DNA from 3 places in the Bacillus sp. NPDC094064 genome. Region 1 is predicted to be linked to each of the others. Evidence: riboswitches for the same ligand, from Rfam matches in the RefSeq annotation. Region 1 holds a riboswitch; each other region holds the start of a gene.
What was found. A riboswitch is a leader RNA that binds a small molecule or an ion and turns the genes downstream of it on or off. The one in region 1 is predicted to bind S-adenosylmethionine.
Positions count from the first base shown of each region.

Region 2: linked by a shared signal. The riboswitch ahead of ACQKNI_RS24810 (peptide ABC transporter substrate-binding protein) and the one ahead of ACQKNI_RS22990 (bifunctional O-acetylhomoserine aminocarboxypropyltransferase/cysteine synthase) in region 1 are both predicted to bind S-adenosylmethionine.
Region 3: linked by a shared signal. The riboswitch ahead of ACQKNI_RS24865 (MetQ/NlpA family ABC transporter substrate-binding protein) and the one ahead of ACQKNI_RS22990 (bifunctional O-acetylhomoserine aminocarboxypropyltransferase/cysteine synthase) in region 1 are both predicted to bind S-adenosylmethionine.

Region 1 covers NZ_JBNNUI010000012.1:101,360-104,494, reverse strand. The annotation lists gene metA (homoserine O-acetyltransferase MetA) at 1-495, opposite strand, end outside; gene ACQKNI_RS22990 (bifunctional O-acetylhomoserine aminocarboxypropyltransferase/cysteine synthase) at 479-1,777, opposite strand; SAM riboswitch class I at 1,869-1,973, opposite strand; gene ACQKNI_RS22985 (chloride channel protein) at 2,297-3,135, shown strand, end outside.
Region 2 covers NZ_JBNNUI010000015.1:50,787-53,921, reverse strand. The annotation lists gene ACQKNI_RS24810 (peptide ABC transporter substrate-binding protein) at 119-1,759, opposite strand; SAM riboswitch class I at 1,895-1,999, opposite strand; gene ACQKNI_RS24805 (aldo/keto reductase) at 2,152-2,985, opposite strand; gene proC (pyrroline-5-carboxylate reductase) at 2,987-3,135, opposite strand, start outside.
Region 3 covers NZ_JBNNUI010000015.1:62,980-66,114, forward strand. The annotation lists gene ACQKNI_RS24855 (FAD-binding oxidoreductase) at 1-322, opposite strand, end outside; gene ACQKNI_RS24860 (NAD(P)-dependent alcohol dehydrogenase) at 554-1,462, shown strand; SAM riboswitch class I at 1,543-1,657, shown strand; gene ACQKNI_RS24865 (MetQ/NlpA family ABC transporter substrate-binding protein) at 1,742-2,554, shown strand; gene ACQKNI_RS24870 (methionine ABC transporter ATP-binding protein) at 2,567-3,135, shown strand, end outside.

The DNA.
Region 1 (3,135 bases):
GAACATTTTTTCCTTAAGAGGATACTTCGGGACACCATAATGATGATACAAACCAGCTTGTGCTCCCCAGCAAATATGAAGCGTGGATGTTACATTCACTTTTGAATACTCCATAATACGTTTAAGCTCTTCCCAATAATCTACTTCCTCAAAGGAAAGGGTCTCAACTGGCGCTCCCGTAATAATGAGCCCATCAAACTTTTCATTTTCAATATCACGAAATGTTTTATAAAAGCTTGTTAAATGCTCTTGCGCAACATTACGAGATAGGTGCGATTCCATATGGAGTAAATGAACATCTAATTGCAACGGTGTATTTCCAATTAAACGAAGTAATTGCGCCTCTGTTTCTTGCTTTGTAGGCATTAAATTTAATATAGCAATTTTCAAGGCACGTATATCTTGTGTTTCTGCCCGCTCCTTCGTCATCACAAATATATTTTCTTTTTGCAACACTTTGCGAGCTGGTAAATCTTTATCAATTATGATTGGCATGTTGTTTGCCTCCGATTAATGCTGTTTCTAAATCGGCAATAATATCAGAAGCATCTTCTATGCCAACCGATAAACGAATTAAATCCGATGTAACACCGGCCAAACGTTGATCTTCCGCACTTAATTGTCTATGCGTCGTACTAGCAGGATGTATAACGCAAGTTCGTGCATCAGCTACATGCGTTACGAGGGTTGCTAGTTTCACATTTGCGATAAATTCTTTTGCCGCTTCTACCCCACCTTTAATACCGAAAGTTAAAACACCACTAGCACCTTTTTTCAAATATTTTTGTGCTAATGAATAGTTTTCATTACTATCTAGTCCCGGATAATTTACCCATTCAATACGCTCATGGTTAGCAAGCCACTTAGCAACTGCTAGAGCATTCTCACTATGACGCTCCATGCGTAAATGCAATGTTTCTAAGCCAATATTGCTAATATACGCATTGAATGGGCTCATACAGTTTCCGTAGTCTCTTAGTAATTGAACACGTGCTTTTACAATATAAGCTGCTGCTCCAAAATTTTGAACGTAACTTACGCCGTGATAACTTGGATCTGGTTCAACAAGCTCAGGATATTTTCCATTTGTCCAATCAAAGTTTCCTCCATCAATAACAATGCCACCTAAAGAGCTTGCATGCCCATCAATATATTTCGTCGTAGAATGAACGATAATATTTGCTCCATGTTCAAACGCTTGGCATAAATACGGAGTCGCTAATGTATTATCAACGATAAAAGGTACCTCCAACTCTTTAGCTGCATCTGAAAACTCTTTAAAATTCAAAACGTTCATTGCTGGATTTCCTAATGATTCTGCGTAGACGAGTTTCGTCTTATTGTTAGCAAGTGCTACAATTTCGTCAGCTGTTAAATTTGGATTAAAGAACGTAACATCAATGCCCAGCTTACGTAAACTTACTCCAAATAAATTAAACGTTCCCCCGTAAACTGTTGAAGAACAAAGAAGATGATCTCCACTACTACAAATATTTAAAACTGCGAGCATAATTGCCGCTTGCCCAGAGGCAGTTGCAACAGCTCCTACACCGCCTTCTAAATCTGATAACTTTTGTTCAAATGCAGCTAGTGTGGGATTCCCAATACGTGTATAAATATAGCCCTCTGCCTCTAAGTTAAATAATGCCGCTAAATCATCCGACGTATCGTATTTATACGTTGTACTTTGATAAAGCGGTAGAACGCGTGGCTCACCATTCTTTGGCGTATAGCCACCTTGCACACAAATTGTTCCCTTTCCCCATGATTCTCCCATCTCTCATTCTCCTTCCTTTTTATGCAAAATAAAAAACTGCTCCTTTCCTAAATAAGAAAGAAGCAGTTTGAAAACACGCTCTAAAATCTCTTTCTTATCTCTCAGGGCTATTACCTGCAGGATTTGGCACAATTCCGTTATTCGGCTGTTGCCAAGGTTTCATCGGGCCTGTCCCTCCACCTTTTCTTGATAAGACTATGCAATTACCGTTGATTTTATAGCAATAATTTCCTAATGTCAATCTGTTTTTCTGAATGTTCTAAAATAAACGTCAACATTTCCATATAAAACAACAAAAGAAGTATATTCCATATTTATTCAAAAAAGACCTTTAAAAAATCCCAATCAATATATAGAATTAAATAAGTGGTTTAACTTATAGGACCCAAGCTCTAATGAAATCCCAATATATATGTTGAATAAGCCAACCTCTCACAAAGATACTATATATATTCCATTCATTTCACACTAGCATATATAATCCTTTCTCTATTACAACTTACATAACGGAGGTATAACATGACAAATAAAAAGGACATGCACTATATACTCGCTCTATATGGCATTCTTTTAGGCTCTATAGTAGGGGCTACAGTTTGGTTATTTTTAGTTACGCTAAATATCGGAATCCACTTTATTTGGGGATATTTACCTAACATTTTCTCTTCTCCCCCTTATTACACTCTTTGTGTAACAATCATCGGTGGTATCCTCGTTGGTTTAACACAAAAATACTTCGGTACATATCCACGTCTCATGCCAGAAGTAATGGGGGAATATAAAAAAACAGGTAGAATTGAATACCGTTTTGTACATAAAGCTACTTTAACTGCGCTTATTGTTTTAATATTTGGAGCTAGCCTCGGTCCAGAGGCAGCACTTGTCGGAATTATCGGCGGACTTTGTACATGGGTAGGGGATCGCTTTAACTTCGCTTTAAAGGGAATGAACGAACTAACAGAAGTTGGAATTGGTGCTACTTTAAGCGTCATTTTTAATGCACCATTATTCGGTTATTTAGCTCCGAATGAAAATGAGGGTGAACAAATTGCCGGGTTTTCTAAAAGAAAGAAAGCAATTGTATATTTAACTACTACTTTTGCTGGTTTTTCCGTTTATTTATTGCTTAGTAAACTCGATAATCGTGGATCCTTTATTGTTGATTTTGGGGAAGGATCCCTTTCAATCAATGAATGGATCGCCTTTCTCCCTCTTACTTGCATCGGTGCTCTCGTTGGTTTCTTGTATTTCAAAGTAGAATTTACACTAGAGAAAATCATCCATCCTTTCCGCGAATACAAACTAACACTTGGAATTATAGGTGGTATTTTATTAGGAATCGCGGGTACTTTTCTCCC
Region 2 (3,135 bases), on a different contig from region 1:
TCAAAATTCAGCGAAAGCAAAGACGTTAGGTGGGGGATCAACTGCCCGTAAAAGCCCGATTGATTCAACTAATAATCAGTGGGTGATGAACAAAACCCCCACTGATTAAAGTTTCACTTTATTTTTCGATTTTTGCCCATTTGAAGTTTAATTGACCTGCAAAGTCTACTTGCACAATTCCTTTCACATAAGAACGTTCTAAATAAGATTCACCTTTTTGGTAAAGAGGAGCGATAACAGAGTCTTTAAATAATATTTTTTCGGATGCTAGTAATGCATCAAAGCGTGCTTTTTCATCACCAGCTAAAGTCGTTTTTACTTTTTCAATTGTGTCATCGAATTCTTTATTAGAGTAGTGATCTAAGTTATAAGGGTTGTTCGTTGTAAATAGTTCAAGGAATGTAATTGGGTCCGCAAAGTCAGGGCTCCAACCGTCAATTCCAATTTCGTAGTCACCTTTTAATAAAAGTGAAACTTGTTGCTTACGCGGTTGCGGTTTTATATTTACTGTTAATCCATCTAAATTCTTTTCAAGCTGTCCTTTTAGGAACTCACCAGTTTTCTTCTCAAGGTCACCATCACTTGTTAATAATTCTAACGTTATTTTTTCAGATCCAAGTTCTTGTTTTGCCTTTTTCCATAATTCTTGTGCCGATTTTGTATCAACCTTTGTTAAATCGCCGTTTGCAACGCGGAAGTCTGTTCCGTCAGGTCCTTTTGCAAAGTTTTTTGGTACGAGACCAAAGGTTGGTGTAGAGCCATCATTTAATAATGTATTTACAAAGGATTTTCTATCAATAGTTTGATCAATTGCTTGGCGTGCAGAAACGTTTTGTAGCACTTTGTTTTGTTGATTCATACGTAAAAATTGTACGCCTACGTTCGGACGTTCTTTGAAGTTAGCATCCTTTTTATATTTATCCACGAAATCAGATGTTAGTTTGATACGGTCTAATTGTTTGGACTCAAATAAGTTCACTTCTGTTGATTTTTCTTTTACGACATTAAAATTGATTTCTTCCAGTTTGACATTATCTTTATCCCAATAGGTAGAGTTTTTCTTGAATTTAAAGCTTTGTTCGTGCTTCCAATCGCTTAGTGTAAAAGCTCCGTTGTACAAGAGTGTATTATCTTCTAAAGCGTACTTATCACCTTGTGCTTTAAAGAATTCCTCGTTAATTGGTAGAAATGTTGGGAACGCTGTTAAGCTAATAAAATACGGAACAGGACGCTCTAATTCTACCTCAAACGTATGGTCATCAATTGCTTTTACACCAAGTTGTTCGGCTGGAAGTTCTTTGTTGTTAATTTTTGTTGCGTTTTTAATATCAAAGAATAGAAATGCATATTCAGAGGCTGTTGTTGGATCGACAGCTCTTTGCCAAGCGAAGACAAAATCTTTCGCGGTAACAGGAGTGCCGTTTGACCATTTTGAATCTCGTAAATGGAATGTGTATTTCGTTTTATCGCCACTTACTTCATGAGATTTTGCAACACCAGGAACAGGTTTATTACCTTCACCAAGATTATACAAACCTTCAAATACGTTTCTCATTACTTGGCCAGAATCAGTATCTGTAGCACGAGCTGTATCCATTGTTCGTATTTCAGTAGGGGAAGATAAGTTTAAAACTTGTTTACTAGGTGCCTCGTCTTTTGCATTTGCTCCGCTTGCTTCGTTTTTATAACTACCGCAACCAGTTAATAAAATACTTACTCCTACAACTGATGCAATACCGGGTACAAACTTCTTTTTCATTTGATTTTCCTCCTAAATAATTAATAAGTTTGGATGATGATGAGGGAAATGAAAAACAAAAAATCCCTCTTTTCAGATCGAGAAAGAGGGATTTTTACGTACAAGTTATGCACCCGTATATAAACGAAGTCCCTCATTCTATCTTTCAAGCATAAAGCTTGCAGGAAGTGGCACAGTATTCAAAATGAACCTGCTGCCGAGGTTTCAAAGGGCCAGTCCCTCCACCTCTCTTGATACAATGAGTAAACGAATAAATTTTATTAATTTTTGTGTTTCTTTGATAATTCAAAATCTTACACCTCGGATAATAAAGTGTCAACCTAATGAAATATAGTTTAAATTTTCAGTTTTCTTTAACAGAAAAACCACTGCATATGGCAGTGGTTTTTCTACTAGAAGTTAAAGTTATCTGGATCTGGACCAACGCGATGATTTTCATTTAAAGCTTGAATTGCTTTCATATCATCAGTACTTAATTCAAAATCGAATATATTTGCATTTTCAATAATGCGATGTTCTTTAATTGATTTAGGAATTGTTACAACTTCATTTTGTAAATCCCAACGTAAAATAATTTGTGCAGTTGATTTATTATATTTTGTCGCAATTTCTTGTAATGTTGGGTTATCCAGTAGTTGTCCTTGCATTAATGGTGACCAAGCTTCAAGCTGGATGTTATGTTCTTTACAGAAAGTGTGTAATTCTTCTTGAGCTAAACGTGGGTGGTATTCTACTTGGTTGACCATTGGTTTAATTTCAGCGATTTCAAATACATCTTGCAAATGATGAATGTGGAAATTACTCACACCGATAGCGCGAACACGGCCATCTTTATAAAGCTTTTCTAATGCTTTCCATGATTCAGTATATTTCCCTTTTACAGGCCAATGTACTAAATATAAATCTAAATATTCTAGACCTAATTTTTCTAATGTAGTTTCAAATGCTTGAAGTGTTGTTTCATAGCCTTGATCGCTATTCCACACTTTTGATGTAATGAATAATTCTTCACGTGAAACACCTGATTCACGAATCGCTTGTCCAACGCCTTCTTCGTTTTGATAGATTGCTGCAGTATCGATGCTGCGGTATCCATTTTTAATAGCTGCTTTTACAGAATCAATTACTTCTGAACCATCTTCTACTTTAAAAACGCCTAAACCGAACCAAGGCATTTTCACACCATTATGAAGTGTTGTATAGTCTTTTAAACTTGTTAAACTCATATTATTTCCCCCTAGCTTTTTTATTTGTTGCTTCAACTGCTTGTTGGATTGCCTCCGAAAAATTATATTCATATAAAGTTTTGAGCCCTTCAGCTGTGGAACCACCTGGTGTTGTTACTTGTTCGCGGAGGTTAGCTGGATCTTGTGTTT
Region 3 (3,135 bases), on a different contig from region 1:
TCTTTTTCTCCGGATCAAACTCTAATATTTCGTTATATCCTTTCATATCAAGCATCGTACCGTTCGGATAATACGTCTGTCCGCCTTGGCTATGTTGCATACCCGCAATGGAAATCTTCTCTCCTGAAACCTTTGCATCTTGCACTAATTTTATTAACGAATGTTCATCCGTAGCACTTTCAACACGTTTTATTTTTGTCGGAAGCAATTTACCTACATCACTCATAATAGGATGATCGAGTTGTTTTTTATACGTCTGTATAGACGCTGTTAACAACACCGTATACGCTATAATGACAACTACTATCTTTCTTTTTTTCAAATGGCACTCTCCTCTTCTAACATTCTTCCTCTTCATATTGTACCTATTTTCCTAAGAAGAAAGTATTAACAAAAAAGAGAGAGCCCACTTATTTCAGGTCCCTCCCTCATCAAGACTATCACTTTGCTGCTGGCAATTGTATTGGCTCAAACTTTATTCCTCTCATAACAACATGTTTCAAGAAATACTTAAATATGATGTAAAGAAAACAACTAATTTCAGGAGGTCATTATGAAAGCTATTATTTGCACAAAGTATGGACCACCTAATGTTCTCCAGCTTCAAAATATAGAAAAGCCTAAACCTAAAAAGAATGAAGTATTAGTTAAAATTCACGCAACAAGTGTAACGACTGGAGATTGTAGAATACGTGGCTTTAATAGCCCCCTCTTATTTTGGGTTCCTATGCGGATTATATTGGGTTTCAGAAAACCTAGAAAACCTATACTCGGCGTAGAATTATCCGGGGAAATCGAAGAAGTAGGAACGGATGTAACTCTATTTAAAAAAGGAGACCAAGTTTTTGCATTAACAGAGCTTAATGTTGGTGGTTATGCAGAATATACATGTGTACATGAAAGTGGATTAGTAGCATTAAAACCTACCAATGTGACGTATGAAGAAGCCGCAGTTATTCCCTTTGGCGGAACTTCGGCATTACACTTCCTAAGAAAGGCCCGTATAAAAAGAGGGCAAAAAGTGCTCATATACGGCGCATCTGGATCCGTAGGAACAGCTGCCGTACAACTTGCTAAATATTTCGGCGCAACCGTTACGGCTGTTTGTAGCAATTCAAATTTTGAACTAGTGCAATCTTTAGGGGCTGATAAAGTAATCGATTATACGAAAGAAGATTTTACGAAGCAGGGTGAATACTATGATATTATATTTGATGCTGTTGGAAAACATAAAAGATCCCTTGGAAAAAAAGCATTAACGCCTACTGGTGTATATGTATCTGTTAATGGCATGATGGCAAAGGTAAGTAAAGAAGATATGTTTCTACTAAAAAAACTAACTGAAACAGAAAATTTAAAGCCTGTTATTGATAGAACTTATCCGTTAGAAGACATTTCAGAGGCCCATATGTACGTAGAAACAGGGCGCAAAAAAGGAAACGTTTCGATTACCTTAAAATAAAATATATTCTGAAAATATTGTTGACAATTCTTTTTGTAAGATTTACTATTAGTACCATATTAAAAAACTACATACACATACTCTTATCAAGAGTGGCGGAGGGACTGGCCCGATGATGCCCGGCAACCGAGCTTATAACGTATAAGCTAAGGTGCTAATTCCTGCAAAACGAGTTTTCGTTTTGGAAGATAAGAGAGGAACCTATTTTGTCTATTCGGCACCTCTCTTATTTTGAGAGGTGCTTTTTATTTTGGAATGTATATTAAGGGGGAATTATAGATGAAGAAAGTATTACTAAGCATTGTAAGCGGAGCAGTACTATTATTAGGCGCATGTAGCGCCAGCTCAGATAAAGAAGTTAAGGCATTAGATGAGAAAAAGATTACTGTCGGTGTAACAGGCGGACCACATGAACAAATTTTTGAAAAGGTAAAAGAAGTTGCAGCAAAAGATGGTCTCGAAATTGATGTAAAAGTATTTAATGATTATGTAGCACCGAACGTATCTTTAGATGAAAAAAGCCTTGATGTAAATAGCTATCAAACGAAATCGTATTTAGATGTATTTAAAGCCGAACGCAACATGAAATTAACGGAAGTATTTTCAACAGTAACATTCCCTATGGGTGTATATTCTAAAAGCTTAAAAGATATAAAGGAATTAAAAGAGGGCGACGCAATTGCTGTACCAAACGATCCGACGAATGAACTTCGAGCTTTGAAACTGTTCGAAAAAGCAGGGGTTTTAAAGGTTGATCCAAAGGCTACAGAAAAGGCAACTGCGAAAGATGTAATTGAAAATCCAAAAAAATTAAAAATTGTTGAATTAGAGGCATCTCAATTACCAACACAACTAAGCGAAGTGAAAGCAGCTGCAATCAATACAAACTTTGCATTAGGTGCAAAATTAAGTCCAGCGAAAGACTCTATTTTCCGCGAGGGGAAAGATTCACCGTATGTGAACTGGGTCGTTGTTCGTACTGAAAATAAAGATGATGCTGTCGTAAACAAATTAAAGAAAGCTTATCAATCTAAAGAAGTAAAAGAATTTATCGAGAAAAAATTTGATGGTTCTGTTTTACCGTCTTGGTAGGAGCTGACTATAATGATCGAATTAAAAAATATTTCCAAAGTATTTTCAACAAAAAAAGGGAATGTCGAAGCTCTTAAATCAACTTCTCTTAAAGTGGCAAAAGGCGAAGTATTTGGAATCATCGGCTATAGCGGCGCTGGTAAAAGTACATTAATTCGCTGTGTAAATTTATTAGAAAAGCCAACGACAGGACATATCATTGTTAACAATCAAGACTTAACAACTTTATCGACAAAAGAACTAGCAAAAGCGAGACAAAAAATCGGGATGATTTTTCAAGGATTCAATTTACTTAAAACTGTTACCGTTTATGAAAATATCGCATTACCGTTACGCCTTGCTGGTATTCCAAAAGCGGAAATTGAAAAAAGAGTAGAAAAGTATTTACGCATTGTCGATCTTTTTAATCGAAAAGATGCATATCCAAGTGAGCTTTCTGGCGGTCAAAAACAGCGTGTTGCGATTGCTCGTGCACTCTCACATGAACCTGAAGTTTTATTAAGTGATGAAGCAACGAGCGCATTAGATCCAGAAACAACCGATTCTATCCTTGATTTGCTATTAAAGATTAACGAAGAAAT